DNA from 2 places in the Pseudarthrobacter sp. NPDC058196 genome. Region 1 is predicted to be linked to the other one. Evidence: riboswitches for the same ligand, from Rfam matches in the RefSeq annotation. Region 1 holds a riboswitch; the other holds the start of a gene.

What was found. A riboswitch is a leader RNA that binds a small molecule or an ion and turns the genes downstream of it on or off. The one in region 1 is predicted to bind glycine.
Region 2: linked by a shared signal. The riboswitch ahead of gcvP (aminomethyl-transferring glycine dehydrogenase) and the one ahead of cycA (D-serine/D-alanine/glycine transporter) in region 1 are both predicted to bind glycine.

What each region holds. Positions count from the first base shown of each region.
Region 1 covers NZ_JBHVVN010000009.1:58,531-73,559, forward strand. The annotation lists gene gcvP (aminomethyl-transferring glycine dehydrogenase) at 1-555, opposite strand, end outside; glycine riboswitch at 716-816, opposite strand; glycine riboswitch at 1,109-1,207, shown strand; gene cycA (D-serine/D-alanine/glycine transporter) at 1,352-2,878, shown strand; gene ACFVVC_RS14100 (hypothetical protein) at 2,957-3,760, shown strand; gene ACFVVC_RS14105 (LamB/YcsF family protein) at 3,744-4,493, shown strand; gene ACFVVC_RS14110 (DUF222 domain-containing protein) at 4,609-6,222, opposite strand; gene ACFVVC_RS14115 (DUF445 domain-containing protein) at 6,385-7,746, opposite strand; gene ACFVVC_RS14120 (glycerophosphodiester phosphodiesterase) at 7,796-8,695, shown strand; gene ACFVVC_RS14125 (CoA transferase) at 8,703-10,034, shown strand; gene ACFVVC_RS14130 (hypothetical protein) at 10,117-10,626, shown strand; gene ACFVVC_RS14135 (AzlC family ABC transporter permease) at 10,623-11,411, shown strand; gene ACFVVC_RS14140 (AzlD domain-containing protein) at 11,408-11,719, shown strand; gene ACFVVC_RS14145 (hypothetical protein) at 12,168-12,551, shown strand; gene ACFVVC_RS14150 (hypothetical protein) at 12,633-12,857, opposite strand; gene ACFVVC_RS14155 (TetR/AcrR family transcriptional regulator) at 13,053-13,670, opposite strand; gene ACFVVC_RS14160 (MTH1187 family thiamine-binding protein) at 13,793-14,116, shown strand; gene ACFVVC_RS14165 (O-methyltransferase) at 14,175-14,867, shown strand; gene ACFVVC_RS14170 (hypothetical protein) at 14,909-15,029, shown strand, end outside.
Region 2 covers NZ_JBHVVN010000010.1:30,080-45,108, forward strand. The annotation lists gene ACFVVC_RS15140 (TetR/AcrR family transcriptional regulator) at 1-499, shown strand, start outside; glycine riboswitch at 610-706, shown strand; gene gcvP (aminomethyl-transferring glycine dehydrogenase) at 895-3,741, shown strand; gene gcvT (glycine cleavage system aminomethyltransferase GcvT) at 3,813-4,961, shown strand; gene ACFVVC_RS15155 (L-serine ammonia-lyase) at 5,032-6,471, shown strand; gene ACFVVC_RS15160 (TspO/MBR family protein) at 6,509-7,051, opposite strand; gene ACFVVC_RS15165 (lipid II:glycine glycyltransferase FemX) at 7,172-8,305, shown strand; gene ACFVVC_RS15170 (peptidoglycan bridge formation glycyltransferase FemA/FemB family protein) at 8,435-9,751, shown strand; gene ACFVVC_RS15175 (threonine/serine exporter ThrE family protein) at 9,786-11,273, shown strand; gene ACFVVC_RS15180 (siderophore-interacting protein) at 11,270-12,109, opposite strand; gene ACFVVC_RS15185 (uracil-DNA glycosylase) at 12,119-12,895, opposite strand; gene ACFVVC_RS15190 (DUF3263 domain-containing protein) at 13,025-13,354, shown strand; gene ACFVVC_RS15195 (LytR C-terminal domain-containing protein) at 13,406-14,035, shown strand; gene ACFVVC_RS15200 (cold-shock protein) at 14,198-14,404, shown strand; gene ACFVVC_RS15205 (ABC transporter substrate-binding protein) at 14,410-15,029, shown strand, end outside.

The DNA.
Region 1 (15,029 bases):
GATGGCGATGGTCTGCGGGAGGCAGTCGGCGTCGAGCACCGTCTTGCCGTCCTTCGCTGCCTTGGACTTGTTGGCGCGGCGCATCAGCAGCACAGCCTCGGCCACCGCCGTTGCCTCGTCCAGCAAGGATGCGTTGGCTACCGGGAGCGCTGTCAGGTCCTGGACCATCGTCTGGAAGTTCAGCAGCGCCTCAAGCCGGCCCTGGGAAATCTCCGGCTGGTACGGGGTGTAGGCGGTGTACCAGGCCGGGGATTCAAGGATGTTGCGGCGGATCACCGGCGGCGTCACGGTGTCGTAGTAGCCCTGCCCGATCAGCTGCACGGCAGTCTTGTTTTTCGCGGCAAGCTTGCGCAGCTCGGCCAGGACCTCCACCTCGCTGAGGGCATCCTGCAGGCGGAGGGCGGTTTCCTGGCGGATGGACGCGGGGACGGCCACGTCAACCAGGCCATCAAGGCTGTCGTAGCCGACGGTCTTGAGCATGGTGTCGACGTCGGCCTGGCGGCGCGCGCCGATATGGCGGTCAACAAACGATGTTGGATGCGAATGAATCGTCATGAGGAACTCCGGATCTGGCCGGCCGAAGGTGGCACGGCGTGGGATGGGTTCCTCCCCGCTCTGTATTGGACCTGAGAGATTCCGCGTTGCCTGCTGTTGGCAGGGGGCCGCTTGCACCGTCGGTGAACCGGGCAGAAGCCCGGTTGCTTTCCAGAGTCGCCTCGCCGTGACGGTACATGGGCCTGAGAGATTCCTGGGGAGGATTTGCTCCTACGGCGCCTGCCCGGTGTGTCGCCGGGAGGACTCTCCCGTCACAGCTCGAAAGGCTTATTCAAATATGGGTGATTCGGCTCACAAGGTACCGGGACGAACCCGTCCGTGGCAAATCGGCCGGCTTCCGCGAAGGGCTTGAATGGACACGTGACGCCGTCCTTCCCCACTTGTGTCGGGAGGGGTTGACATTCGATCGTGACGGACACCACACTGAACCCCGGGATTGGCGCCGCCGGTGGCTGGCTCAGCGTATCCGGAGCGGCCCACCAGTCGGCGCCCGTCCCATTGCATGACCGGCCGCCGCCCCAAAAAGCCGGCGGCTTCCAACTGAATACGCCTCCGACCTGCGGCGGGAGAGTCCTGCCGGGTACATCCAGCAGGCGCCGTAGGAGCAAACCCTCCCCAGGAAACTCTCAGGCCCACGTACCGCCGCGGACAGGCAACTCTGGAAAGCAGCCAGGCACGACTCTGGCTCACCGACGGTGCAAGCGGCCTTGGCTGCGGAAACTCTCAGGTCCACAACAGAGTGGGGAGGAACCAAATCTTTGCGGCACCCAAAGCCGCTTTATCGATGGAGTTCCTCATGGCGATTCATCCCCCCACGTCCAACAGCGAACCAGCCCGCGGCCAGGGCGCTGCCACGGCAGCGCGCAGCGAGCCTCCCCACCTGGAGCGGCAGCTCACCAACCGGCATATCCAGCTCATCGCCATCGGCGGCGCGATCGGCACAGGCCTGTTCATGGGCTCCGGCAAGACCATTTCCGCCGCCGGGCCTTCCGTGATCTTCGTGTACATGATCATCGGCTTCATGCTCTTCTTCGTCATGCGGGCCATGGGCGAGCTGCTGCTGAGCAACCTGAACTACAAGTCCTTCAGTGATTTCGCCGCCGACCTCCTGGGTCCCTGGGCAGGCTTCTTCACCGGCTGGACGTACTGGTTCTGCTGGGTGATCACCGGAATTGCGGACGTCATCGCCATCGCTGGATATTCAAAGGAACTTTGGCCGGCGCTGCCGCTTTGGATCCCGGGGCTGGCCACGGTGGGCATCCTGCTCCTGCTGAACCTCGCCACAGTCAAGGCCTTCGGCGAGACCGAGTTCTGGTTCGCCCTCATCAAGATCGTCGCCATCGCGGCCCTGATCATCGTGGGACTCTTCATGATCTTCACCGGTTTCCAGAGCGACGCGGGCACCGCAAGCTTCACCAACCTGTGGAGCCATGGCGGGTTCTTCCCCAATGAGTTCATGGGCTTCGTGGCCGGATTCCAGATCGCAGTATTCGCCTTCGTGGGCATCGAACTGGTGGGCACCACCGCCGCCGAGGCCAAGGATCCCGAGCGCACGCTGCCCAGGGCCATCAACGCCATCCCCGTCCGCGTACTGCTCTTCTATGTCGGCGCGCTGGTCATCCTGATGGCAGTCACCCCGTGGACCCAGTTCGCCGCCGGCCACAGCCCCTTCATCGGGATGTTCTCCCTGGCCGGCCTCGGCGCCGCGGCCACAGTCGTCAACCTGGTGGTCCTCACTTCGGCGATGTCCTCCGCGAACTCCGGCATCTACTCCACGTCCCGCATGGTTTTCGGCCTGGCCCAAGAAGGCGACGCCCCCGGTATCTTCAGCAGGCTCTCCTCGAGGAAGGTGCCCAGCAACGCGCTGTTCCTGTCCTGCGTCCTGCTGCTGTCCGGCGTCGTACTCATGTATGCCGGCCAGGACGTTGGCATGGCTTTTGAAATGGTGACCACCGTGTCTGCGGTGTGCTTCGTCTTCGTCTGGTCGATCATCCTCGCCAGCTACATTTCCTTCCGGCGCCGCCGGCCGCACCTGCATGCGGCGTCGAAGTTCAAGATGCCCGGTGGCATCCCCGCCGTGTGGGTGGTGTACGCGTTCTTCGCTTTCGTCCTCTGGGCCCTGACCACCCAGCCCGACACCCTCGTTGCCCTGCTGGTGACCCCCATCTGGTTCGTCATCCTTGGCGTGGCGTGGGCAATTCTTCGCCGCCGTCCCGCACACCTGGCCCGCTTTGAAGTCTTCCGGGCCGAGCTCCAGGCCGACGAGGCCGCCGGTCGCAGTGCCGAACGCGCGGATGCAGGAGAGCCGGTCCAAAAAGTGTAAGCATGCTTAGTGTCTATCCATTTAGGATGGGATGACACGGCAGCCACGCGCTGCAGGTCGATTTGAATGAAGGTGACCATGGCCCGGCGCAGCAACCCCGCACTCCGTATCGCACAGGAAACCGCCCACAACGCGATGTTTGACGCCGAGGGCAAGCCCAAGCCCGGCGTCCACAACATGCTCCTGAAAGCGGTGCAGATCCAGCGGCCATTGGTGGTTGGCTACATCCGCAGGCTCCAGAAGAAGCATCCGCGGGCCACGGCCGCGCAGTTGGCGGACATCGCTGAACGCGACTACCTGCGGGCTGTTGCCGGAGGAGGCGCCCTGGTGGGTGCCACCGCCGTCGTCCCCGGCGTCGGAACCGTGGCGTCGCTGGGACTTTCCGCGGCCGCCACCGTTGGCTTCCTGGAAGCTACAGCCCTTTACGCAACCTCGCTGGCTGAACTGCACGGCATCAGGCTGACCAACCCGGAGAAGGCCGGCACCATGGTCATGGCCATCATGCTCGGCGAGGAGGGCACCGCGCTGCTGGGGACCCTCGGCGGCCAGGCGGCCGGCAACAGCGCCGGCAACGCGTGGGGGAGCGTCCTGTCCAAGTCGATGGTGCTGCCGGGATTCGGGAGCGTCCGGAAGCGGATCCAGTCGGCCTTCCTGAAGAACCTCCTGAAGCGGCAGGGCACGGCCTTGTTCGGCCGGGCCCTGCCCTTCGGGATAGGGGCTGTTGTGGGCGGAGCCGGTAACCTCATGATGGGCCGCGCAGTGGCCAAGAACGCCCGTGAGGCGTTCGGGCCGATGCCGGACACCATTCCCGGCGAGTTGACCGCCGCTGCCGCGCCGGACAACCTGACGCTGGAAGGCAACACACTTGGATCTCAACGCTGACGTAGGGCAATCATTCGGCTCCTGGACCGCAGGAGGCGATCCGGCGATGTTCCAGGTGGCCACCAGCGCCAACGTGGCGTGCGGCCTCCACGCCGGTGACCCCATCACCATGCTGGACAGCTGCAGGGCCGCGTACGAGCTGGACGTCACCGTCGGGGCCCACCTTGGCTACCGCGATCTGGCCGGCTACGGCCGCCGCTCGCTGGACACGAGTTTTGATGAGCTCTTCGGTGACGTGCTGTACCAGCTGGGGGCGCTCGACGGCGTCGCGCATGCGGTAGGTGCCTCCGTTGACTACGTCAAGGCGCATGGAGCGCTGTATGACACCACGGTCCGCGACGCCGAGCAGGCCTCCGCCGTGGTGGCGGCCGTCAACGCCTACGATCCAGGCCTTCCATTCCTGGGCTTCCCGGGCTCGGAGCTGCTGAAGCTGGCCAAGGAAGCAGGGCACCCGGTGTTCTTCGAGGCTTTCGCCGACCGTGCCTACCGCGCCGACGGCAGCCTGGTGCCGCTCTCGGAGGACAATGCCGTCCTGTACGACGTCGAGACGGTGGTCGAACGGGCCGTCCGCCTGGCCACGCAAGGCGAAGTGGCGGCCGTGGACGGAACTGTCATTGGGGTCCGGCCGGACTCCCTGTGCATTCACGGTGGGACACCTGACGCCGTGGAGATGGCGGTCCGGATCAGGGCAGGCCTTGAGGCAGCAGGCGTCGGACTGGAGTCCTTCGCCTAGGAGCCTGCAGCCCTAGGCATGCCGGCATGACCAACCGCTCCAGCGTCATCTCAGCTGACCGGAGTCACTCCGACTTAACTGGTCCCACTCCGGCGTCACTCCTGCTGAACAGGTCTCACTCCGAAAGAGCGAACGGCGTTTCGAAGAACTCTGCCCACAGAGGGTCTTCCGGTGACAGGTCGTTGAGGTCTATGAGGTTGGCGTCGTCCGGTTCCCATGGCGGGATGTCTTCCGGGCAGAGGTCTGCACTCTGGGCGACAGCAGCGGGCATGGACCATTGTGGCCAGTGGGTTGGTTGGGGGTCGGGTTGTTCGGGTTTGTAGTGTCGGCCGGTGGGTGAGGTCCAGCCGGGTGGTTCATTCGGGGTCGCCGGGTCGGGGACCCAGGTGCTGTGGTGTTTGAGGCGGTGATGTTTGGGGCAGAGCTGGGCCAAGTTTCGGACGTCTGTTTTGCCGCCGTGGTGCCAGGGGTTGAGGTGGTCGGTGTCGTTGTCGGGGGTGTGGTTGGTGCAGCCGGGGAAGGTGCATTTGCGGTCCCGCAGCTGGATCCATTTCTTGATGGTCTCGGGGAGCCGGTAGCGGGTGCGGCCGATCTCCAGGGGCGCCCCGTCGCGGGGGTCGACCAGGACCCGGTAGAACGATTCCGCCCCGTCCGCGACGAGCTTCCGTGCCATGGATGCCGGGATCGGCCCGAATCCGTCCAGCACTGCGGGTTCATCGGTGAGGCCAAGCAGCGAGAACACCGGCACCGTGACCAGGACGTCCGTCCGGGGTGTGGGGATCTTGCCGATGTCAGTGGAAGCACATCCCGGACCTGCGTCATTACCGGCACCAGCAGCCGCGGCGGCGGGTTCGGTGTCGGCTGCCGCGGCGTTGTGGTTGACGGCGGGCTGCAGCCCGGTGCCGAGGAGCAGGGACGCGGCGACGTCGGCGCGCAGCTGGGTCAGGGTCCGGGGCTCCGCAGGGCTTTGGAGGCCGCGGGCGGTGGCGGTGCTGCGGTTCCAGATGGCGCACGCGGTATCCCCGGGCAGGTAGAGCGAGAGCCAGGCCATGCCGTCCCGGTCCGGGGCGTAGTCCATCCGCCGGTCCACCACCCCCTTCACATGCCGTTTCTCCAGGGTTTCGGGGTGGTGGCGTTCCCGCCAGGCCCGGACCTTCGCCCGGAACCGGGACGGGACAAGGTCACCGGGCGCAGCACCCCGGGCCGGGTTGGGCGCGTCAGGATCGAAGAAATGCGCCACGAGGCTGGCGGCACCCTCGGGGGTGAGGCCTTCGGTTTCGTCCGCGACGATCCGGGCGTGCTGCCACGACACCGCTCCTTCAGCCAGGGCCTCAAACACAGGTGGCAGCGAACATACCCGGCGGGACTGCTCCACCAACGCCCCGGACGCCCCCGAACTAATGGTGAGGATCCCGGCGATCTCCTCCACCACCGACATCTCCGCAAACGTGCGCTCTTCCACCGGGGCGTCCGGCGGAAGCAGAGCGTGCTGGATGTCAACGGCATCCGCCACATCCCGCGCCTTCACCGCCGCCAGCTGAGCCTCCAACCGGGCCACAAGCTCCAGCCGCTCCAGACACAGCTCATACCGCCGCTGCAGCACATCCACTTCAGCACCAACATCGGCGCCGGAACAAAGCGAAGCATCCGCCAGAACCAGCACATCCAACGCAGCAACAGAGGCAGAAACACCCTCCATCACCGCCGTCAGATCAGTACCGATTCCCATAAACAAATGATCCAACGAGGCACTGACATTTAGGTCTGCCGCCCAGTCCTTCCCCAGCAGCTGCCCGTACGCCCTCGTGGAGCAATCAAGGTGCCGTGAACGTGCCAGCCCGTGCCGCCGTCGTACGCGCCAATGCCACCCGGGACCTGCAGCGGCGGAAATTTACCCAAAGATCAGTTGCGCCACCGTGAAGATCGCCAGCCCGGCCAGGGAACCCACCACCGTGCCGTTGATGCGGATGAACTGAAGGTCCTTGCCCACCTGCAGCTCGATCTTTTGTGAGGTCTCCTCGGCATCCCAACGGGCCACCGTGTCCGTGATGACCCCGGCGATGTCCGAGCGGTACGTCTTCACCAGGTAGGCCGCGGCGTCCCCGATCCAGGCGTTGACCTTCCCCGCCAGTTCGGGGTCGCCCACCAGCCTGGTCCCGAAGTCCCGCACAGCTGCCTTGAACTTGATGGTGAGTTCACTGTCGGGATCGTCCACGGCCCCCAGCAGCGCATTCTTGACGGTGCCCCATGTCCGGGACGCGAGCTCACGCACCTCGGGATCACCCAGGACCTGTGCCTTGATGTCCTCCGCGCGGGCGATCATGGCGGGGTCGTGCTGGAGGTCCTGCGCGAGGTCGTTCAGGTACTTGTCGATCGACTGCCGTACCTGGTGGTTGGGGTCGGACTGGACCGCCCGGACGAACTTCAGGATCTCGACGTACACCTTGTCGCCTACCAGCCCGTCAACGAACTGCGGCACCCAGGTGGGGGAACGGTCGGACACCAGGCGGCTGACCGTCTCGTGGTTGTCGTCCACCCAGTCCGCGGCGCGGTCCACCATCAGGTCCACCAGTGTGTGGTGGTGCCCGTCATGGAAGATCCGCTCTGCGAGCCTGCCCACCGGCGGTCCCCAGGGCGGGGTGAGCAGGTGCTTGCGCACCATGCCCTCGATGACGGCCTGGACGTCGTCGTCATTCAAAACCTTGAAGGCGCCGCGGATCACGGCGGCACCCTCTTTGGCCACCCGCTCCGCACCACCCGGCGCGGCCAGCCACTGGCCGGCACGGCCGGCGATGTTGACGCTGGCCAGCTTGTCCTGGACCACCTGTTCGGAGAGGAAGTTTGTTTCCACGAACTCGCCCAGGGAAGCGCCGATCTGGTCCTTCCGGCGGGGAATGATCGCGGTGTGCGGAATTTTGATGCCCATGGGGTACTTGAACAGGGCCGTCACGGCGAACCAGTCGGCCAACGCACCCACCATGCCGCCCTCGGCGGCCGCGCGCACGTACTGCAGCCAGGGGTAGTCCTTCTGCAGGGCAAACGCGAAGACGAAAATCACGGCCATGGCAATGAGCAGGCTCAGCGCCAGCAGCTTCATCTTCCGCAGCGCTGCCGCCTTTTCGGCGTCACCGGAGCCAAGATCGCGGGTGACGACGGCGCTTGCCGCCCGGGTGCCCTGCGGCACCTGCCGCGTCGCCTCCGCTGGTGCATCCTGCGTGGCGTGCCCGGTAGTTGCCTCAGAGTTCACCTGCATGTGCCAAGCCTAGCCCCGAAGGCGGAAGCCGGTCCGCTACCGTGTGAGCATGACAACTGACGAGTCTGTGCCGCAACGGCCGTTGGTCTACGCCCACCGGGGCTCAAGCGGCACCTACGCTGAACATACCCGCGCCGCCTACCTGCAGGCCCTGGCTGACGGGGCCGACGGGGTGGAGTGCGATGTCCACCTGACCCGGGACCAGCACGTGGTGCTGCTCCACGACGCGAACCTGGACCGGACCTCGGACGGCACGGGGCCGGTGGGGGACCGGACGCTGCAGGAACTGCGGCAGCTGGATTTTTCGTCCTGGAAGGGGGCGCGGATCCCCGAAGCCTACGGTGCCCGTTCCGAACAGTTCCTGACCCTTCCGGAGCTCCTGGACATCCTTCGCGGTGCGGGGCGCCCCGTGGGCCTGGCCATCGAGCTCAAGCATCCAAGCCCTTACCAGCTCAAGCTGGAGGACCGGGTACTGGAAGTGCTCCGCAGCGAGGGCTGGGATCCGGAAACCTCCACGCTGGGCAACGTGGCCGTGACCTTCATGAGTTTCAGCCCCGATTCCGTCCGCCACCTCCTGGAATTCGTCCCGCCCCGGCACATTTGCCAACTCGTGGACGATCTCACCGTCCACGAGATACGCGGCGGACTGGGCGTGGGCCCGATTACCGGCGGAGCGATCGCCAACCTGATGAAGGCCACCCAGCTGGAGGGCGAACAAATCCTGGACGACTGCCTGGTGGGCATGGCGGGCCCCGGTATCGACTATGTCCGCGAACGCCAGGACACCGTCCGCCGCTGGCTGGACTCCGGCCGGCGCTTCCGGGTCTGGACGGTCGACTCGCCCGAGGACGTTGACCTGTGCCAGGACCTGGGCATCCAGGAGATCACCACCAACGTGCCGGCCCGGGTCCTGGGCCAGCTCCGCGTGTCTTCACCGCAGGCGAAGTAGGACGGCCGTGGCGGAGGGCGGCGCCGGCGGATCCTTCCCGCGCAGGTGGTGGGCCGGGCCGCTGGATGTGGAAGGCCTGGCCCTGCAATCCGTGGGGGCGGCGGCGGAAGCGCTGAACCGGTACACGGGCGGCCGGGGCCGGTTCGGCACCACCGCTGCCCTGACGGCGGCAGCGTTCGACTCCTTCGGGCACTTGCGGATCGACGGGCGCCAGCTGCAGGGCTTCGCGCCGCTGTCCGGCTTCCGGCGCACTGCGGACGGCTGGATCCGGCTGCACGCCAACTACCCGCACCATGAGCAGCGGCTGCTGCGGGCGCTGGGGGCATCCTCCGCCGATGGCGCGGAGCAGGCACTCCGCGCCATGCCGTCCCTGCAGGCCGAAGCTGCCATCCAAGGCAACGGTGGTATCGCCGCGGCCGTCAGGACCCGCAGCGAATGGTTGGCGACGGACATGGGCCGCGCCGCCGGCCAGGGACCTTGGATCGCGGTGCAGTTCGCCGATGGACGGACGGCCGGCCTTGGCCTGGGGGACCTCCCGGCAACAACCGCAGGCCCGGGGCGCACTGATGGAATGCCCCTGCGGGGCCTCCGGGTCCTGGACCTGACCCGGGTCATCGCAGGGCCCGTCGCCACCCGTTTGCTGGCCGCGCTCGGAGCAGATGTCCTCCGGATCGACCCGCCGGCTCTGCCTGAGATCGCCGACCAGTTCGTGGACACGGCGTTCGGCAAGCGCAGCGCGGAAGCCGATCTTGGTCTCCCGGCGACCCAGCACAGGCTGCGGCAGCTCCTGGCCGGCGCGGATGTAGTGGTCACCGGCTACCGGCACGCCGCCCTGGACCGCTTTGGGCTCAACCCCGGTGAACTGCTGGCGGCACACCCGGACCTGGTGGTGGTTACCCTCAACAGCTGGGGCACGACCGGGCCCTGGAGCGGCCTGCGCGGCTTCGACAGCATTGTCCAGGCCGCCTGCGGGATTGCCCATGCGTACGGGAAGAACGACGACGACGGGTGGCGCCCGGGTGCCCTTCCGGTCCAGGCGCTGGACCATGCCACAGGGTACGGCGTGGCGGCGGCAGTGGTCCACCTCCTGGACGGGCGCAGGCAGGCGGGGGCGGGCGGCGCCGCGCACCTCTCACTGGCCCGGACGGCTGAGGAACTGTTTGCCTTGCCGGACACCACGGCTGGCCGCCGGGAACTGGCAGCGCCGGAGTACCGCACCATGGACAGCCCCTACGGCGTGCTCCGCTACGTTGGGCCGCCGCTGCTTTCCGGAGGCCGGCCCCTGGACTATCCGTCCCCGCCCCCGGCCTACGGCAGCGCCGCGCTCGCCTGGGCCTGAAGTAAATGGCGCCGCGCCGCCCCTTTCTACCCCCCCGCGGCCGAGTTTCGGCCGCCCGCTCCTGCTGTGGTTGAGTGGTTCCATGTCGTTTCCCCGGTCCGGCCCCGCTGCCAAGGGCCTGCCCTTGCGTTGCCTTCCACTCCAGGGCCTGTCCGCCGCCGCCATGGGTGCCCTCCTGCTGGCCAGCGCCGGCAAGCATTTCCGGGACCCTGGTTTCTTCCGTGACGTTGTTCCGGAATACCTCTGCCGCGTGGATCCGCAACCCGGCTTGCCCCGGGAACCCCAGCATCCGCTGGCCCTCCTGTCCCGGGACGAATGGATCGCGGTGAGTGGGCTGCTGGAACTCGCTGCCGCCGTCGGCATCCTCCTCCCGCCGACGCGGAAGCTGACGGCCACCGCCCTCACCGGGATGTTCACCGCATTCCTGGCAGGGCACATCGACGCCCTGGTGCGGGCGTATGGTCCGGAGGGTTCGCCCGGCCGCCGGAAGATCCACTCGCTGCGGCTCCCGCTGCAGGCGCCGCTGATCCTGTGGGCCTGGAGCCTGCGAAAACCGGCCTCACCGGGGTGCCCGCCGGGACGCCGGCCGTGAAACTGCCGGCCACTCCGGCGGTGAAGGTGGGAATCTCCATCAGCATCGCCACCGGCCTGTATGGGATCTCCTTCGGCGCGCTGTCAGTGACGTCCGGCCTCAACCTCTGGCAGACCATGGCGCTGAGCCTGCTCCTGTTCAGCGGCGGCTCGCAGTTCGCGTTCATCGGCGTCGTGGCCGGAGGAGGCTCGGGTATTGCCGCTATGAGCGCCGCCACCCTGTTGGGCATGCGCAACGGTATCTACGGCATGCAGTTGAACGCGCTGCTGCGGCCCAGGGGTTGGCGCAAGTACGTGGGTGCGCAGCTGACCATCGACGAATCCACCGCCACAAGCACCGGGCAAACCGATCCCGCCGAGCAGCGCCGCGGCTTCTGGACTGCCGGGATTGGCATTTATGTGCTGTGGAACATCTTCACGCTCGTAGGCGCCCTGGCCGGGAGTGGACTGGGCGATCCCAAGCAGTGGGGACTCGATGGCGCCGCCGTTGCAGCCTTCCTCGCCCTGCTCTGGCCGCGGCTCAAAGGCCGGGAACCCGTTGCGATCGCGGTGGCGTGTGCCGTGGCCACCGTGATTGCCGTGCCGTTCGTCCCGCCCGGCGTCCCCATCCTGGTGGCCGCTGTCGTGGCGGCGCTGGCGGGATGGCTAAGCCACGGCCGGCGTGACGAAGGGCTGGAGCCGGACATCGAGCCATACGGTCACCCCGCCGGCCGCCATGCGCGCGGGAGTGCACCGAATGCGGGCGCGGAGCGCGGCGACACCACGGACCCGGCGGCCGCCCCATGAGCCTGTGGATCTGGCTGCTGATTGCCTGCGTCCTTGCCTACGCGTGGAAACTGGTGGGGTATTTCGTTCCTGCCAAATTCCTGGCGGACCCGCGTGCCTCACGAATTGCCGGCACCATGACCATCGGGCTGCTCGCGTCGCTGACAGTGGTCAACGCCGTGGCATCCGGCCAGTCGCTGGCTGCTGACGCGCGGCTGGGTGCGCTGGCCGCGGCCGCGGTTGCCCTGGCATTCCGGGCGCCGTTCCTGGTGGTAGTCATCGCAGGTGCTGGTACGGCGGCGCTGCTGAGGTTGCTGGGCTGGAATTGACCACCACCCTCCCTGGGTGATGCAGATCACTTCCCGTGAGGTTCGCCGGTTGTACTATGGGATCGGCTTATGCAGTTGGCCATGGCATTCGCGATGAACGGCAACCATGGAAAACAAGCTGCAGTGGGCCCGGGGCTCGGCGGGCGATCCCCGCCATAAAAGTGCTCGACGCCGGGCGGGACTTCCTGCCAGATGTTTCTTCAAGCGCTTTGCAGGACTGTTGGACGTGCCTGCGGAGGACTTGGAGATCCTGTCGCAGAGGCTCCAGTCGGCACTCGACCTGGACCCGTCGTCGCCCGTCCCTGCCCTTCAATCCTTGGTGCAACAAGAGGTCCGCAAGCGGGCTGAGGAAGGCAGGGCCTAACGCCCCCAGCATTCCGGGCGCCACGTATGGTGCACTGGAAGAGAGGCAGCCCTCATGGGCGCTGCCACCAAAGGAGGAATCGAGATGGACGAACAGTCACGGCCTGCCGGGCCGGAAGACGGCCAGGGCACCGAGGACACCGGAAAAAACGCGCCGGAAGAGTACTCAGCCGGCGGCTCGGCGGCGGAGCAGCCAGCGAAGCAGCGATCCGCCTACCTTGATCCCCGCGGCTCGGAAGGAACCAGGGAACTGCGGGACACCGCACGGCGGCGCCGGGATGCCGAAGAAAAACTGCAGCAGCATCTGATGGAAGCCAAAGAGCACGTTCCCAACGAGTTTCATGAGCACCACTCAACAGGGCACCCGCACGCCCCTGACTCCGAGCACGGCCGCCGCGAAGGCAAACCCGAACACGGCCGGCCCGAAATCAAGGACGACGCTGGGGAAGAAACCGGGGACGAAGCCTGACGGCCGTGCCTGGCATCCACTGGGGGCGGGGATGACTTTCCGTTGGTTGCCCGCCGAACCTTCCTGCCCGGGAATTGGCGGCTAAGCCAGCCTTTGGGTGGCGCCGTCGGGTGAGGCGGCCCGGCGGCAGCTCTCCTCCACGGCCATCTCGTACCACGCCTCGGCACCGAACTCGGGATCGGGAGTGTCAAGGTTCTGGTAAAGGGCATCCAGCAGCTCCGCGAGCTCCGCGGGCGCCAGCGCCGGCAGGATTTCCTCGGGTCCGCGGGGGTCCGTGAGGTAGCGGAAAAGGTTTGAACTGTTCATTGCAGTGCTGCCGTTGCACGGCGGAAGGGCGCAAAATTGTTCATGGGTCGCCTCCAGCTGAAAATCCCGAGGCTGGCTGCTTAACCTCTCCAGATTCTATTGCACCTGCCAACCACCCACAATGGACCTGCCCCCACGCGGGCCCGCCCCGACTGGAGGCCTGTGGCCTTGGCCGACGAGTCCGGCCGGGCCGGTTCAGGCCGTGGGGGCAGGGACAGGCACGTGCGCGGGAAGCGGACGCGCCGGACGGTCAGCACGGATGGCGTCCTCCACCAGCGCCAGGGGCCGCCGCCAAGCGTCGGAGCCGGGCTCCATGGTGTCCACCACGCCGATCAGCATCGCAAGCAGCCGGAACATGTCGGTCATGGAAATGTCGGCACGCAGCGTGCCCTGGCCTTGTCCCCGGACCAGCAGCACACTGATGGACTCCATGAGCGAACCGGTGATCCCGGTGAGGAGTTCCCGCCGCCCGGCGACGGCGCACAGCAGGTTGGCGTCGGCGCTGGCGGCCGCCATCAGTGCTTCGAGGACGCGCAGCAGCCCGGCCGTGGCGTCGATATCGGCCAGGGCGCCGCCCATCACGGGGTCCACGGTGAGCCGGAGTTGCCGGTTGAGCGCAGCGAGGACCAGTTCTTCCTTGTCCGCGAAGTTCCGGAAGAGGGTTGCCGGGCCAACGCCGGCTGTTGTTGCGATGGTTTGGAGCGGCACCTCGGGGCCGAATTCCCGGAAGCACTGGCGCGCCGCCGTGATGATCTTGTCCACGTTCCGCGCTGCGTCCGCACGGAGGGGCTTTCGGGCGACTGCGAGGCTCATGGCCAAAAGGTTAGCAACGGAGGCTGCGGCCGGCATGGTTACCGCAGGGTAGGCGCTTATGTGACGGCCGCCCCCCGCGTTCCGGCCTGCGGCGGGCAGGAGTCGCGTGGGACACTGGGGGCATGTTGCTTGCATTTTCTGTGGCTCCCTCAGGTGTTCCCAGTGAGGGCACCCGGCCCGACGACGCATCAGTGCACGACGCCGTTGCCGCCGCGGTGAAGATCGTGCGGGAGTCGGGGCTGCCCAACCGCACGGATTCCATGTTCACCACCATCGAGGGTGAATGGGACGAGGTGTTCGACGTGGTCAAGCGCGCCACCGAGGCCGTAGGGCGCTACGGCAGCCGGGTGTCGCTGGTGATCAAGGCCGATATCCGGCCGGGCTACTCCGGCGAACTCACGGCGAAAGTGGACCGGCTGGAAGGCGCACTGGCCCAGGAATCCTAAGCCGGCGGGGGGCCGGAAGCATCTGGACCCCCACGGCGCCCCGTGCCAAACTGTGCCCATGTTCGAGCACAAGCCCCGGCCGGAGTGGATCGCCACCGAAGAGTTCCTGTCCCGAACCGTGGTGCATCCGGACGAGGCGCTCCAGCAGGCCATCCGGGCGGCGGCGGAGGCCGGGATGCCGGCCATCGAGGTGACACCCAACGCCGGGAAGCTGCTGAAGCTCCTGGTCCAGATCTCCGGTGCCCGCCGCATCCTGGAAATCGGGACGCTTGCCGGCTACAGCACCATCTGGCTGGGCCGGGGCCTCCCGCCCAGCGGCACGCTCGTCACCTGCGAATACCTGCCCCAGCACGCCGAGGTGGCCTGGGCGAACATTGATGCCGCCGGCCTGGGCGAAAAGGTGGAGATCCGGCTGGGCCCTGCGCTGGATACCCTTGCCGCGCTCGAGGAAGAGGACCGGGAACCGTTCGACTTCATCTTCATCGATGCCGACAAGCAGAACAACAGCCGCTACCTTGACTGGGCCATCAGGCTGGGCAGGCCGGGTGCCACCGTGCTGCTGGACAACACCATCTGGGAGGGGGCAGTCCTGGACCCGGACATGGACCCGGTCAATGCACCCGGAATCATTGACGCCCTCACGCTTCTGGGCGACCATCCGAGGCTGGACGCCACCGTGATCCAGACCGTGGGTTCCAAAGGCTGGGACGGATTCGCCTTGGCCCGTATCCTCCCGCGAAATAGTAAGTAAGCTGTGTAGATGCGTCCGGGGACCGGGCGCCCACAGCGTCGATGGAGGAACGTTTGCAAGCGGTGACCACTCCTGTCCTCCTGGAATCCTCTGCCGCCGGTTTCTCCCCTTGGGGCTCAATCCTCCGCGCAATCCCGGAAGCAGCGGGCGACGTCCCTGCCC
Region 2 (15,029 bases), on a different contig from region 1:
CGCCTTCGAAACCCTCTTGATCGACGTGGGGGAGCGGGCGGCCACCCTGGACGCGGTGGCCAAGAAGGCCGGGGTATCCAAGGGCGGCCTGCTTTACCACTTCCCCAACAAGGAAGCGCTTATCGAAGTGCTGCTGGACCGCCTGGACGGACTGGCCAAAGAGGACGCCGATGCCATGGCTGCGGCGGGCGAGGGGGCGGCCGCCTACTTCATCCGCTCCTCCGTCTGGGCGGACACTCCGCTGGACCGGGCCATCGTCGCCGCCACCAGGCTGGCGGAGGTGGCACACCAGGAAACGCGGCGCCGTTTCGCAGCCATCCAGCAGCGGTGGCTGGACGAGATCGCGGCCGATGTGGGACCGGGCCTGGCCAAGGCGGTCCTGTACATGGGGGACGGGCTGTATTTCAATGCCATGCTGTCCGTGGGACCCGCGCCGCAAGGGGGAGCGGCCGCTGACGTGGCGGAACTCCTGGCAGCCCTGGAGCGGCTCCGCAGGTAGGCTTCGCCATTTGCCGGGAAGGGTTGCGGCGTAGGACAATTGAATGTTGTGAGGGCTGTCACCGGCCCGCATGATCCAGCACATGGCTGGTTTAACAAGTGAATAGCCTTTGATCTGCGGCGGGAGAGTTCTGCCGGTGTACAGGCAGGCGCCGTAGGAGCAAATCCTCCCCAGGAATCTCGCAGGCCCCCGTACCGCCGCGGCGAGGCGCCTCTGGAAAGCAGCAGGCGGTTCCCTTTCCCCCCATCGGGGGCGCTGGGCCGTTGTGCTCACCGACGGTGCAAGCGGGTCCTGCCAAGCAGGCACCGCGGAAACTCTCAGGTCCAATACAGAGCGGGGAGGAACCCGAATCGCTGTGGCGTACCCTTCGCCGCCTGAGTAAATGGAGTTCCTTCGTGCCGGTTAGCCCAGCCTCCACCACCTTCGTAGACCGCCATATCGGCGCGCGCCGCCAGGCCGACGTCGACACCATGCTCAAAGCCGTTGGCTACGACACTGTCGACTCCCTGGTTGACACCGCCGTCCCCAAGGTCATCCGCCAGGAAACCGCCCTCCGCCTGCAGGACGCCCTCAGCGAGGTTGAGGTCCTGGCCGAGCTGCGCAAGCTTGCCGCGAAAAACAAGACTGCCGTGCAGCTGATCGGGCAGGGCTACTACGACACCGTGACGCCGCCGGTGATCCGCCGCAACATCCTTGAATCCCCGGCCTGGTACACCGCCTACACCCCGTACCAGCCGGAGATTTCCCAGGGCCGGCTGGAGGCGCTGCTGAACTTCCAGACGATGGTCCAGGACCTGGTGGGACTGCCCATCGCCAACGCCTCCCTGCTGGATGAAGCCACCGCCGTGGCCGAGGCTGTGTTGCTGATGCGGCGGTCGAACAAGGCCAAGGATGCCAAGGACGGCCGGACGGTCCTGGATATCGATGTGCTGCCGCAGACCATCGCCATTGTCATGGGCCGCGCGGAGGCGCTCGGTTTCGAGGTTGAGGTGGCCGATCTGTCCAAGGGCCTGCCCGAGGGCGACATCAACGGCATTGTGCTGCAGCAGCCCGGCGCTTCGGGCCGGGTGTGGGACCAGGCCGGTGTGATTGCCGCCGCCAAAGAGCGCGGGGCCCTCGTGACCGTCGCCGCGGACCTGCTGGCGCTCACCCTGATCACTCCTCCGGGCGAGCAGGGCGCGGACATCGCCGTCGGCTCCACCCAGCGTTTCGGCGTGCCGCTGTTCTTCGGGGGGCCGCACGCCGCCTACATGGCCGTCCGCAAGGGCCTGGAGCGGTCGCTGCCCGGCCGCCTGGTAGGCGTATCCAAGGATGACGCCGGCGTTCCGGCTTACCGTCTGGCTTTGCAGACCCGCGAGCAGCACATCCGCCGTGAGAAGGCCACGTCCAACATCTGCACGGCCCAGGCGCTGCTGGCCATCGTGTCCTCCTTCTACGCCGTCTACCACGGCCCGGACGGGCTGAAGGCAATCGCCGAAACGGCCCACGGCCACGCCCGCAGCCTGGCGGCCGCGCTGGCGGCCGCCGGAGTCGAGGTGGTGCACCAGAGCTTCTTCGACACCCTGACGGTCCGCGTTGCCGGCCGCGCGTCAGCAGTGATCTCCGATGCCGAGGCCCGCGGCATCAACCTCCGGCGCATCGATGCCGACACGGTGGGCATCTCCCTGGACGAAACCACGACGCCGGCCATCGTCGCCCAGGTTGCCGACGTCTTCGGCGCCACGGTTACCGATCACGCTGGCTTTGCGCTGGAAGCCGGCGTCGAGCGTACCTCGGTCTACCTGCAGCATCCGGTGTTCAATACACACCGGTCCGAAACCCAGCTGCTGCGCTACATCCGGAAGCTCTCGGACCGTGACCTGGCGCTGGACCGGACGATGATCCCGTTGGGTTCGTGCACCATGAAGCTGAACGCCACGGCGGAGATGGAAGCCATTTCCTGGCCGGAGTTCGCCTCGATCCACCCGTTCGCCCCGGACTCCCAGACCGAGGGCTGGCGCGAACTGATTTCCGGCCTGGAAGCCGACCTTGCCGAGATCACCGGGTACGACCAGGTGTCCATCCAGCCCAACGCCGGCTCCCAGGGCGAGCTCGCCGGGCTCCTCGCGATCCGGGGCTACCACCACTCCCGCGGTGAGCAGCAGCGCACCGTCTGCCTGATCCCGGCCTCGGCCCATGGCACCAACGCCGCCTCCGCCGTCCTCGCCGGGATGAAGGTCGTGGTCGTCGCCACCGCAGCCGATGGCACCATCGACCATGAGGACCTCACGGCGAAGATCGAAGCGAACAGGGACGTCCTGTCCTGCATCATGATCACCTACCCCTCCACCCACGGGGTCTACGACGGAGACGTCCGGGAAGTCTGCGACGCGATCCACGCCGCCGGCGGCCAGGTGTACATCGACGGGGCGAACCTGAACGCACTGGTCGGGCTGGCCCAGCCGGGCCGGTTCGGCGGGGACGTCTCGCACCTTAACCTGCACAAGACCTTCTGCATCCCGCACGGCGGCGGGGGACCCGGCGTCGGGCCGGTTGCCGCGAAGGCGCACCTGGCCCCGTTCATGCCAGGCGATGCGAACAAGGCCGCCCACGAGGAAGGCCACGGCGTCGCCATCAGCGCCTCCCGGTTCGGTTCGGCCGGTGTGCTGCCGATTTCCTGGGCGTACGTGAAGCTGATGGGCGGTGAGGGCCTGACCGAGGCCACCAAGTCCGCGCTGCTGGCCGCGAACTACGTCGCGTCCCGCCTGAACGAGTACTTCCCCGTTCTCTACACCGGTGAGGGCGGCCTGGTGGCGCACGAGTGCATCCTGGACCTGCGCGACCTCACAGCGAAGACGGGGGTCACGGCCGAGGACGTGGCCAAGCGGCTGATCGATTTCGGTTTCCACGCCCCCACCCTGTCCTTCCCCGTCGCGGGCACGCTGATGGTGGAACCCACCGAGTCCGAGGACCTGGCCGAGATCGACCGCTTCATCGAGGCGATGATCACCATCCGCAAGGAAATCGACCAGGTAGCGAACGGCGACTTTGCCGTGGCCGACTCGCCCCTGCGGCACGCACCCCACACGGCCGCCGCCGTCGTGAGCTCCGACTGGGACCGCGCCTACCCGCGCGAGCAGGCAGCGTTCCCGGCCCACCACAAGCAGGACAAGTACTTCCCGCCCGTCGGCCGGATCGACGGCGCAGCCGGCGACCGAAACCTCATCTGCTCCTGCCCGCCGCTTTCCGAATTCGAGAACTAAACCCGCCCCGGGGGTTGAGCTGGCCGGCCCGCGTTTCGACCAGCTCAACTACCGCTCCCAGAGGACTTTCAATGACTGAGAAGTACACCGCGCTCTACGACGAGCACAAAAAATTGGGCGCCTCCTTCACGGACTTTGGCGGCTGGCAGATGCCGCTTAAGTACAGCTCCGAACTGGCCGAACACCACGCCGTCCGCAACACTGCCGGCCTGTTCGACCTCTCCCACATGGGTGAGGTCTGGGTCACCGGCCCCGAGGCCGCCGCGTTCCTGGACTACGCCCTGGTGGGCAAGATCTCCGCCATGGCCGTGGGCAAGGCCAAATACTCGTTGATCTGCAACGAAGACGGCGGCATCATCGATGACCTCATCACCTACCGCCGTCCCGCGGCGCAGGACGGTACCGACGTCTTCCTGGTGGTCCCCAACGCAGGAAATGCAGCCACCGTCGCGGCAGCATTGCAGGACCGTGCCGCCCGGTTCGACGTGGAGGTTGAGGACGCTTCGGCCCGCACATCACTGATCGCAGTCCAAGGCCCCAAAGCCGAGTCGATTCTGCTGCGACTGGTCCCGGCAGCACAGCATGCACTGGTGACAGAGCTGAAGTACTACGCCGCCGTCGAGGTTCCCTTCCTGGTGGGCGGTGCGGGCCTTGACCTGCTGCTGGCCCGCACCGGGTACACCGGCGAAGACGGTTTTGAGATCTTCGTGGACAACGGGGACGCCGCCGGCCTTTGGCAGGCGCTGATCGCCATTGCCGACGAGGGCCAGCTCACCCCCTCAGGGCTCGCCTCCCGCGACTCGCTGCGCCTCGAAGCGGGGATGCCGCTCTACGGTAACGAACTTTCGCTGGAAGGCGACCCGTTCGCAGCCGGCCTCGGTGCCGTCGTCGCGCTGTCCAAAGAAGGAGACTTCGTCGGCAAGGCCGCGCTGGCAGCCAGGAAGGAAGCCGGTGCAGGCAGCACCTCCGGCCGCCGCCTCGTGGGGCTCAAGGGCCAGGGACGCCGCGCCGGCCGCGCGCACTACGCGGTCCTGAAAGACGGCGCCACGGTGGGCGAAGTCACCTCCGGCCAGCCCTCACCCACCCTCGGCTACCCGATCGCCATGGCCTACGTCGACGTCGAACACTCCGCACCCGGCACCGCCCTGGACGTGGACCTGCGCGGCAAGGCCGCGCCGTTCGAAGTCGTCGACCTCCCGTTCTACAAGCGCCAAAAATAGCGCCGGACAGCCGGTGGTTTTGCTTTTCGAAACCCCGCCCCACCACCCGTTTTAGTTAGGAACCAATCGCATGGCTGTTGGCGTTTTTGATCTGTTTTCGATCGGGATTGGGCCTTCGTCGTCTCATACTGTGGGGCCGATGCGGGCTGCTGCCGTTTTTGCCGCGGAACTCAAGGCCTCGGGTGTGCTGGCTCAAGTGGCGTCGTTGCGGGTGGACTTGTATGGCTCGTTGGCGGCCACGGGGCATGGGCACGGGACGATGACCGCGATCCTGTTGGGCTTGGAGGGGTTTCATCCGGAGTTGATCCTCCCCGCGGAGGTGGAGGAGCGGCTGGCTTCGATCGCGGAGACCGGGACCTTGAACCTCGCCGGCGCCGTCCCGCTGCCCTATGGGGTTAAGGACATGGTGCTGCGGCCGTTGACGGTCCTGCCGCGGCACACAAACGGGATGACGTTCACCGTCACCGATGCTGCCGGGGCCGTGGTGCATTCAGCGACGTTCTTCTCCGTCGGAGGCGGGTTCATCGTCCGGGAGGGTGAGGAGGACGCTGCGCAGCAGGAACTGGAGGCGTCCAAAGAGGAGTTGCCGCTGCCGTTCCGGACAGCCGCGGAACTGTTGGGACATTGCGCGGTGACAGGGTTGGGGATCGCCGATGTGATGCTGGTGAACGAAAAGGCCTCCCGCGGCGAGGACGAGATCCGTGCCGGGTTGCTGCACATCTGGTCGGTGATGGAAGCCTGCGTGGCAGCCTCGTTGAGGCGTGAGGGGGTGTTGCCGGGCGGCCTGAAGGTCCGCCGCCGCGCTCCTGACTGGTTTGAGCGGTTGAAGAAGGAATGCGCCGACGGGCAGGACACGGACCAGGACGCCGCGTGGGATGCCGGCCCGTTCGATCCCCGGTATTGGCAGGAGTGGGTTAACTTGGTGGCGTTGGCGGTGAACGAGGAGAACGCGTCCGGTGGCCGGGTGGTCACCGCCCCGACGAACGGGGCGGCCGGGATCATCCCCGCGGTGCTGTTCTACGCCCTGCACTTCGCCCCGGGCATGGACAAAGCCACCGGCACTGACCGCGACGACGTCGTCGTCAAATTCCTGCTCGCCGCGGCCGCTGTGGGGGTGCTCTACAAGGAACAAGCCTCGATCTCCGGGGCCGAGGTCGGCTGCCAGGGCGAGGTGGGGTCCGCGTCCTCGATGGCCGCCGCAGGCCTGGCAGAGGTCATGGGCGGCACCCCGGCGCAGGTGGAGAACGCCGCGGAAATCGCGATGGAACACAACCTGGGCCTGACCTGCGACCCGATTGGCGGGCTGGTCCAGGTCCCCTGCATCGAGCGAAACGCGATCGCGGCCGCGAAGGCGATCAACGCCGCGAAAATGGCGCTCTGGGGCGACGGGACCCACCGCGTGTCCCTCGACGAAGTCATCATCACCATGCGCGAAACCGGCAAAGACATGTCCCACAAATACAAGGAAACAGCCATGGGCGGCCTCGCCGTCAACGTCGTGGAATGCTGACCACCCACGCCAGTTCCCGGAAACCGGCGCACACTCCCTAGTTGTGGGCAGCTGCCCACCAGTTCAAGGAAGCCGCAAACACCAGCCAGGAGATATACGGCAGCAGCAGTAACCCGGCGGTCCGGCTGATGGGACCAAAGTAGAGGACCGTGACCGCAACGGCGGCAATCAGGGCGAGGATGATGGCCATCCCAAGCCACAGTGCAGCGGTCCCAAGGGCAGGGTAGAGGGCAAAGAACGCAGGGGTCCAGGCAAGGTTGAGGATCAATTGGATCCCGTAGATGGTGAGGGCGGTCCGAGTCCGTTCCGTCCGTTTGCGCCACACCAGCCAGCCCGCACCAGCCATCGCCGCGTAAAGGATTCCCCAGACCGGGCCAAATACGCCGTTGGGCGGGGACCATGGAGCCTTGTCCGCTGTGGCATACCAGCCGTTGACGTTGCTGGCCGAGGCCAGTCCGCCCAGCGCCGCCACCATCAAGGACGCCACCAGGAAGGCGGCAAGACCGGCGATTTGGGTCCCGGCGCCGTAAGGCCGGCCGCGATCCGCGGAAGTGGTGCTCTGGTCCGGGTCCGGCGTCATCCTCCAACCCTTGCCGACCCCGGGCAGCCCCGTCAAGACGCCGCCCCGCGAACCACCGGCGCCATGCCAGGCATCGCCGGGAGATGGCTCCGGTGGCTGAGGCTTTAGACTTGATGCTGCATGTCCGCACGCATCCAGACCCACCGAAACCGCGCACAAACCCGATTGGACACGGCCCCCTTGCGAGAATTCACCGCACGTTTTGCCACAGCCGAGGAAATTGAGAACTGGGACAAGCACGTCACGGCCAACCCCAACGGCGGCAACATGCTGCAGTCCGCCGCCTACGCATCGGTCAAGAACGGAACCGGCTGGAAAGTCCGCTTCCTTGTCCTGGAAGCCCCTGGAAATTCCAGCTACAACCTGGTCCTTGAAAAGTCATTTCCCGTCCTGGGCCGGCTCTGGTACCTCATCAAGGGCCCCGACGTTGCCGCCGCCGCGGACCTGAAGGCCGCCCTGGAAGCCTGCGCGGCCTTTGTCCGCAGCCAGAAACTGAACGTCTTCACCATCAAGGTGGAACCGGACATCATCGACACCGCCGAGGCACAGCAGGACATCCAGGCAGCGGGCCTCCGCAAAGCCCCTAACATCCAGTCCAACGACTCCACGGCCCTGCTGGATATCTCGGGCAGCACCGAGGAAGTGTTCAAAGCGATCTCCTCGCGCGCCCGCAACGCCATCCGGCGCGCCGAACGCGAGGGCTGCCAGGTGGTACGGCAGGAACAAGGCCCGGCAACCTACCGTGCGCTCTACGACCTGATGGCCGACACCGTCAACGCCAAAGGCTCCATGCCCCTGCGCAGCTACGACTACTACGCCAAGTTCTGGGACGAATTCTGCAACCGTGGCCAGGGCAACTTCTTCTTCGTCTACGAGGATGGCAAGCCCAGCGTCGGAGCCTTCGTGATCAACTACGGAGCCAAGGCAACCTACAAGGACGGCGGGTCCACCCAAAACCGCAAACAGTACGGGGACTCACACCTGGTGCAGTGGGAAGCCATCCGCCGCATGCAGGAACTCGGCTGCACCGAATACGACTTCTGCGGCACCCCGCCGGCGGCCCGGATCAAGGACAAAACCCACAACCTCTACGGGATGGGCATGTTCAAGACCAGCTTCACCAAGACCGTCACCGACTTTGTGGGCTGCTACGACTACGTCCTGTCCCCGCTGCGCCACAAGCTCTGGACCAGCGGCGGCGAAAAGGTGCTCCGCCGGATTGAAACCGCCCGGACCGGCCAGCAGTTCTACTGACCGGCATCCCGTGGGATGCAGTCCACCGCAGCCCACGGCCGGACCATACGCCCCGTGCAGCCCGCCCCGAACACCGTCCGCCCAGCGCGTGCCCACCAGGCCGCGAAGAGTCCAGAAGAAGGTCACCCCTTGAATCCTGTTTCCGCCGCTACCGGACTTGAATACGCCGTCCTCAGCGACGCCGAGTTTGAGGCCTTCGCCGTAAAGCACCCGCAAAACAGCTTCCTGCAGTCCCTCGATTTTGCCCGTTTCCAGCGCGCCCGGGGCCAGCAGGTGGAATTCTTCGGCGTTCGGCGCAGCGGCGAGCTCGTCGCCGCCGGAAAACTTAACTACTCCACGACCAGGCTCGGCTATACCATCTGCGAATGCGCCAAGGGACCCCTCATGGACTACGCGGACCGCAACCTGGTGAGCGGCGTCGTCGAACTTCTCCGCAAGCACGCCGCGGGCCGCAAAGCCGCTGAACTGCGGATCTCGCCGAACATCAGGTACATCGCACGGGACGCCGACGGCGCCGAGCACCCTGACGTCGAGGACAACCGCCCGCTCGTGGCAGACCTGGAACGGCTCGGGTTCCGGCACCAGGGCCTGGACATGAACTTCGTCAACGTGAACTGGATGTTCATCAAGAGCCTCGTGGGAATCCAGGACGCCGAAGAACTCATCATGGGCACCAGCTACCGGACCCGGAAGGCCATCCGCAAGGCCGAAAAGAACGGCGTCTTCCTGGAGCAGGCCACGCTGGAAACCCTTGACGACTTCTACGGGGCCTTGAGCCGGGCCGGGGACGAAAAGGGATTCACCTACCGTGAGCGCGCCTACTATGAACACCTGCTCCGGACCACCTCGGCGGAATTCACCAAGCTCATGATGGCCAAGATCGACATCCCCGCCTACCGGAAATCCATCACCGAACGCCTGGCAGCGGAGTCGGCCACCGCCGCGGAGCTCCGGCGTGAAGTGGAAGAAACCGGCAGCAAGAAAAAGGCCAACCGGCTCAAAGTGGTCCAGGACCTGGTGGACAGCTACGAGCGGAGCCTCAAGGACATCGAGAGGTTCCCTGATTCCGTGGGGACCGCCACCGTGGCAGCCATCCACTTCGTCTGCTACGGCGACGAGGTGGTCTGCGTCATTGGCGGAACCGTCCAGGACTACATCTACTTCAACGGCGCCACCTCACTGTACTGGGGCATGATGCTGCACGCGCTGGAGAAGGAGTACCCGCGGTACAACTTCTATGGCACGTTCGGCATCTCCGGCCAGGATGAGGAGGGGCACGGCGGCTACGAATTCAAGAAGGGGTTCGGCGGGGAGGTGGTCCAGCTGGTAGGTGACTTCACCATGCCGGTACGGCCTGCGGTCTTCCACGCCAACCGGCTGGCCAGGTCTGCCGCCGCCGCGGCCCGCACCCTGCTTGGCAAGCTGCCGCTGAAGCGCGCAGCCTGACCGTCCACACACCGCGCACAGGGAGGAACCGGGCATGACTGACCGCCACGAACGGCCAGGGTCCAGGCCGAAGACTGACGGCCTGCCCAGGACTGAGCCGTTGACTCCTGCACAGCTGCGGCAGGACGCAGCCGCCCGGAGGATGCTGCGCCGCCTGGTGCAGGGCGAGAACCCGCCCACCGCTCCGTTGAGCATCGTGGACCGCCTGGCCGGCAGCCCCTACGCCAACCCCACCATCCAGGTGGGCGGCGTGGACACATCGGCGCGCAAGACCCTGGACTTCGCGCTCCACCTGGCAGAGACCATGTTCCGCTACGGGGCTGGCGCCCTGGAGGTGGAGACCAGCATCATCGCCGTCACTGCCGCCCTGGGCCTGAAGAACATCGAGGTGGACATCACCAACCAGTCCGTGGGCATCAATTACGCCCCCAAGGACCAGACGCCGATCGCCCTGCTGCGCGTGGTGCGGTCCTGGACCAACAACTACGCGGGCCTGGCCAAGGTCCACCAGCTGGTCACGGACATCGTGGCCGGCGGCGTGGGCCGTGAGGAAGCCATCCGCCGGCTCAACGAGGCCATCACCAGTCCCAAACCATATCCGCGCTGGATGGTCACCGCTGCATTCGGTGTCTTCGCCGCTGTGTTCGTGGGGGTGCTGGGCGGCGGTGTGGTGTCCTCGGCGATCGCGTTCGTGGCCAACATCGGGATCAGCCTGCTGGCCCGGCAACTGGGGCGTTGGCGGGTCCCGGACTTCTTCACCACGGCCAGCTGCTCGTTCGTCGTCACCATCCTTGCTTTGTTGCTCTGGCAGTTCGGGCTAACCGCGTCGCCGTCGATCGTGGTGGTGGGCGGCATCCTGTTGCTGCTGCCGACCGGCCGGCTGGTCTCTTCCGTGCAGGACGCCATCAACGGCTTCCCGGTCACCGCCGCGGGCCGGTTCCTGTCCACCCTGCTGACCTTCGGGGCGATCGTGGCCGGCATTGCCGTCGCCTTCGTGGTGGGGGAGCTGACGGGGTTGCAGCGGATCGATGTCACGCAGACCTTCCCGCCCGCCTACGATCTGTGGGTCCTTATCCTGTTCGTCGCGGCCGCGGTGATGGCCATCGGCATCACCGAGCAGACCACCTGGCAGCTCCTGCTGCCGACGGCGGGAGTGGGCGTGGCGGGCTACCTGGTCCTGTTGGGCGGCGGACTGCTGGGGATCGGAGACCGGTTCGCTCCGGCGCTGGCGGCCGTTGTCATCGGCCTCCTGGCTCGGGTGGTGGCACTGCGGATGGGCGCGCCGCAGCTTGTGGTGGCTGTGCCCGCGGCGCTGATCCTGCTGCCAGGGCTCACCATCTTCCGGTCCATGTATGTGCTCACGGTCGAGGAATCGGAAATCCTGAACGGCGCGGGCGGCATGCTCAGCGCCGGAGCCATCGTGCTGGGAACAGCCGGCGGAATCGTCCTCGGCGACGTGCTGGCCAGGCCGCTGACCCGCAGCCTGGCGAGCAACGAGCGACGCCGCGCCCGGCGGCGCTAGATTTGGCCCACCGGCAATTTCTTCTCGGCTTGGAACACGTCTTCCACACGGCCCTGCGCCCAGTACCCGGACAATGACACCTGGCGTCGTTCCAGGCCGCGCTGTTTGAAGAAGACCTCGCGCAGGGACTTCATATAGCCCCGCTCGCCATGTGCAAAGACATCCACCGTGCCGGCAGGCCACTCCGCCCCGGCCACGGCATCCACCAGCAAAGTGCTGGAGCCTGCAGGGACGTCGCCGCGGACCAGCCAGCGGACCTCGAGCCCGGCCGGAGCGTCCAGAGGCTGGATATCGGCCTCCGACCCGACTTCCAGGAAGGCCAGCCCCACCGCGGCGGCAGGCAGCACCTCGATGGACGCGGCAATGGCCGGCAGCGCGGCCTCATCGCCGGCGAACAGATACCAGTCAGCCTCGGGATTGGGGTTGTACGCACCGCCGGGACCGGTGAACGTGAGGGCCTCCCCGGGCTGGGCGTTGGCCGCCCACGGACCGGCCAGGCCTTCGTCGCCATGGACCACGAAGTCGATGGCGAGCTCCCTGGCCCCGTGATCCACCCAGCGCAGCGTGTAGGTGCGGGTAAACGGCCACTGCTCGCGGGGCATGGTCTCCCGGACCGTCCACAGATCCAAGGGGGAGGGGTAGTCCACGCCGGGCTGCGGGAAAACGATCTTCACGTAGCGGTCCACGAATGCGTTGTTGACGAAGTCCTTGAAGCCGTCCCCACCTGCGATGATCCGGACCATGTGCGGGGACAACTGCTCCTTGCGCAGTACCGTCAGGTTGACCTGGGGGCGGTTGTTCTTCGTAGCGCTGGTGGCGGCGGGGACAGTGCTCATCAGGCAAGCCTAAGCCAGGGGCACCGGCGGAAGCTCCCAGGTTACGTCCGGCGCACCTTGTTCCCGCAGCAGCTCGTTCGCACGGCTGAACGGCCGGGAACCAAAGAAGCCGCGTGAGGCGGACAACGGGCTGGGGTGCGCGCTGGCGACGATGGGCGCACCGGCCAGCAGGGGACTGACCCCCTCTGCTTCCTTGCCCCACAAGACGGCCACCAGGGGCGCCCTGGACCCGTCCGCGGCGCGGCGTCCGGCCACTGCGCTGACCGCCGTCGTCGTAATGTCCTCCCAGCCCTTGCCCCGGTGGGAGCCCGCGGACCCGGCCCTGACGGTGAGCACCCGGTTCAGGAGCAGGACTCCCTGTTCCGCCCAGGCGGACAGGTCGCCGTGGACGCGCGGCGGAATGCCCAGGTCCGATTCGAGTTCCCGGTAGATGTTCACCAGGCTGCGGGGGAGCGGCCGCGTTCGCGCGTCCACGGAAAAGGAGAGCCCGACGGCGTGCCCCGGCGTGGGGTAGGGGTCCTGCCCCACGATGAGGACTTTCACGCCGGCGAGCGGCTGGCGGAACGCGCGCAGGACGTTCGACGGCGGCGGCAGGATTTGGTGCCCGGCCGCCTCTTCGCCGGCAAGGAAGGCCAGCACTGACCGCAGCTTTCCTTCCACACCCTGCAGTGCCGCCGCCCAGTCCGGCGCCATGAGCTCTGCCAGGGGCAGCTTGGCGAGATCGCTGAAGCGGGTGGCGTCCACCGGGTCCTGCTGCAGGTCGAACAGCGCATCCGATTCAAACATCGTTCCATTCTTGCAGGAGGCGCCTGCGGGCCGGCAAAGCGTCTCGAAGGCCAGCCCGAATGACACTGCTGTTATTCGCCCGGTAGCATGGGGGTGAGACATATACCGTAACCAGCGAAGGAGTGTGCCGTGGCGGAACCGGCCCGGGAACACCTGCCGGAGCAGGAGCCACGGAAGTCCCTGCTGGCGGATTTTCTGCTCCGTGATTCCTCCCTCACCGAGCGCGAACAGCAGATGCTGGCGCTGGAACGGCAGTGGTGGAAGTACGCCGGCGCCAAGGAACAGGCCATCCGGGAGCTGTTCGACCTCTCGGCGACCCACTACTACCAGCTCCTCAACGCATTGATCGACCGCGAGGATGCCCTGGCCCACGATCCCATGCTGGTCAAGAGATTGCGTAGACTACGTACGTCGCGCCACCGTGCACGCACCGCCCGCCGCCTGGGATCCGACGCTTAACACACCCCAGGCCGGGACCCTGGCAGCAATCAACAAGGATGTCCTTCCATCATGACCAAATACGCCCGCGATGAATTCGACAAGGTCCCCGAGGCCGCGTCGCGACAAGGTGTCCACCGGACGGCCTCGGCCCCATCCCGGGTGCGCCTGTGGCCCATCCTCGCAGTGGGCGTGGCGGCGCTGGCCATCGGCCTGGTGTCCTTCCTGATCCTCCCCAAGCTCGGCTTCAACGCCACGGCAACCGAGGCATCGGCCAGCGTGGAATCCACTGCGTTGGCCGGGACGGGTTCCACCGCTTCCTCCACTCAGGCAACCACGCCCCCAGCCGCGGCCGAACCTTCGGCCACCGCCGGGCCGTCCAGCACCAGCCCGGAGCCGACGCCTTCGGCCACCCAGCAGGCCGCCGTCGACCGGACGCAGGCAGTCGCTATCTACAACGCGGCCGGTACCGCAGGACTGGCCAGCCGCATTGGCGGAACAGTCCAGGCTGATGGTTGGCGGCTCGGACAGGTGGGCAACTGGTCCGGTGCGCCGCAGAAATCCTCCGTGATCTACTACTCCGGTCCCCAGCAACTGGCCAGCGCCCAGGAGCTCGGGGCGCTGTTGAACATCCCCACCGTCGTCAGCAGCACCGAGTTCCAGGTGCCGCTCGTGGTGGTCTTGGGCCCTGGTTACCGGTAGCCGGGCGGCCTCAGTTACGCCTGCATAACGTTCCCGGCTCCGGGCCTGCCGCTGCCCGCGACCCGCAGCGGCTGTTGGCTAGAGTGATTCCAGGCCACGGCCCGCGGGGCTGCACGCAACAGCGCCGGCCCATCCGGCCGCAACGGAAAAGAGTTGGTCACCATGGCACTGGGAACCGTCAAATGGTTCAACGCTGAAAAAGGCTACGGCTTCATCACTGTTGACGGCTCCAGTGATGACATCTTTGTCCATTGGTCTGCGATCCGGGGCGAAGGCTACCGGGCCCTCGAGGAAGGCCAACGGGTGCAGCTGGAGGTCGGCGAGGGCGACAAAGGCCCGCAGGCGGAAAACGTCCGGCCCGCCGAGTGAAGCCGATGCACCGTCCTGCGCTTTGCACTGCCTTGGCCGTTTCCCTGGCAGCCGTTCTCGGCACCACAGCGTGCTCCGGGACAGGCGGAAATGCCAGGGTGGAGTCCGCCGAGGCATCCGGCGACGGCGTCCTCCGGGTGGGCCTGGTCCTGGACAACACCGGCGACAACGCTTTCCTGAACCAGCCACAGCTCGCGGCCGCCAAGCTTGCCGTCCAGGACATCAACGCCGCGGGGGGACACAAGGGACGCCCCGTCGAACTGCTGCCCGCACATCCGGACCAGGACACCGCCGGGCAGGCGAAATCCCTGCTGGCCGCCAAGGCGGACGTGGTCATCGGACCCACCGACTCCAGCCACGCGGAGGCAGCCGTCGACGTCCTGTCCCGCGCGCACATACCGCTCATCTCGCCGGCCAACACCGCCGCCGGCCTGACCGGAATGGCCAGCGGCGGCTACTACTTCCGCACTGCGGCGGCCGACGTCGCGCAAGGCCCGGTGTTGGCCAAACTCGCCAAGGACGGCGGCGCAGCCAGCATCAGCGTGCTGTACCAGGCAGGTTCCTACGGCAAGGACCTGCAGGCGGCCGTCACGGAAGCGGCAAAGCAGTCCGGGCTTACCGTCCT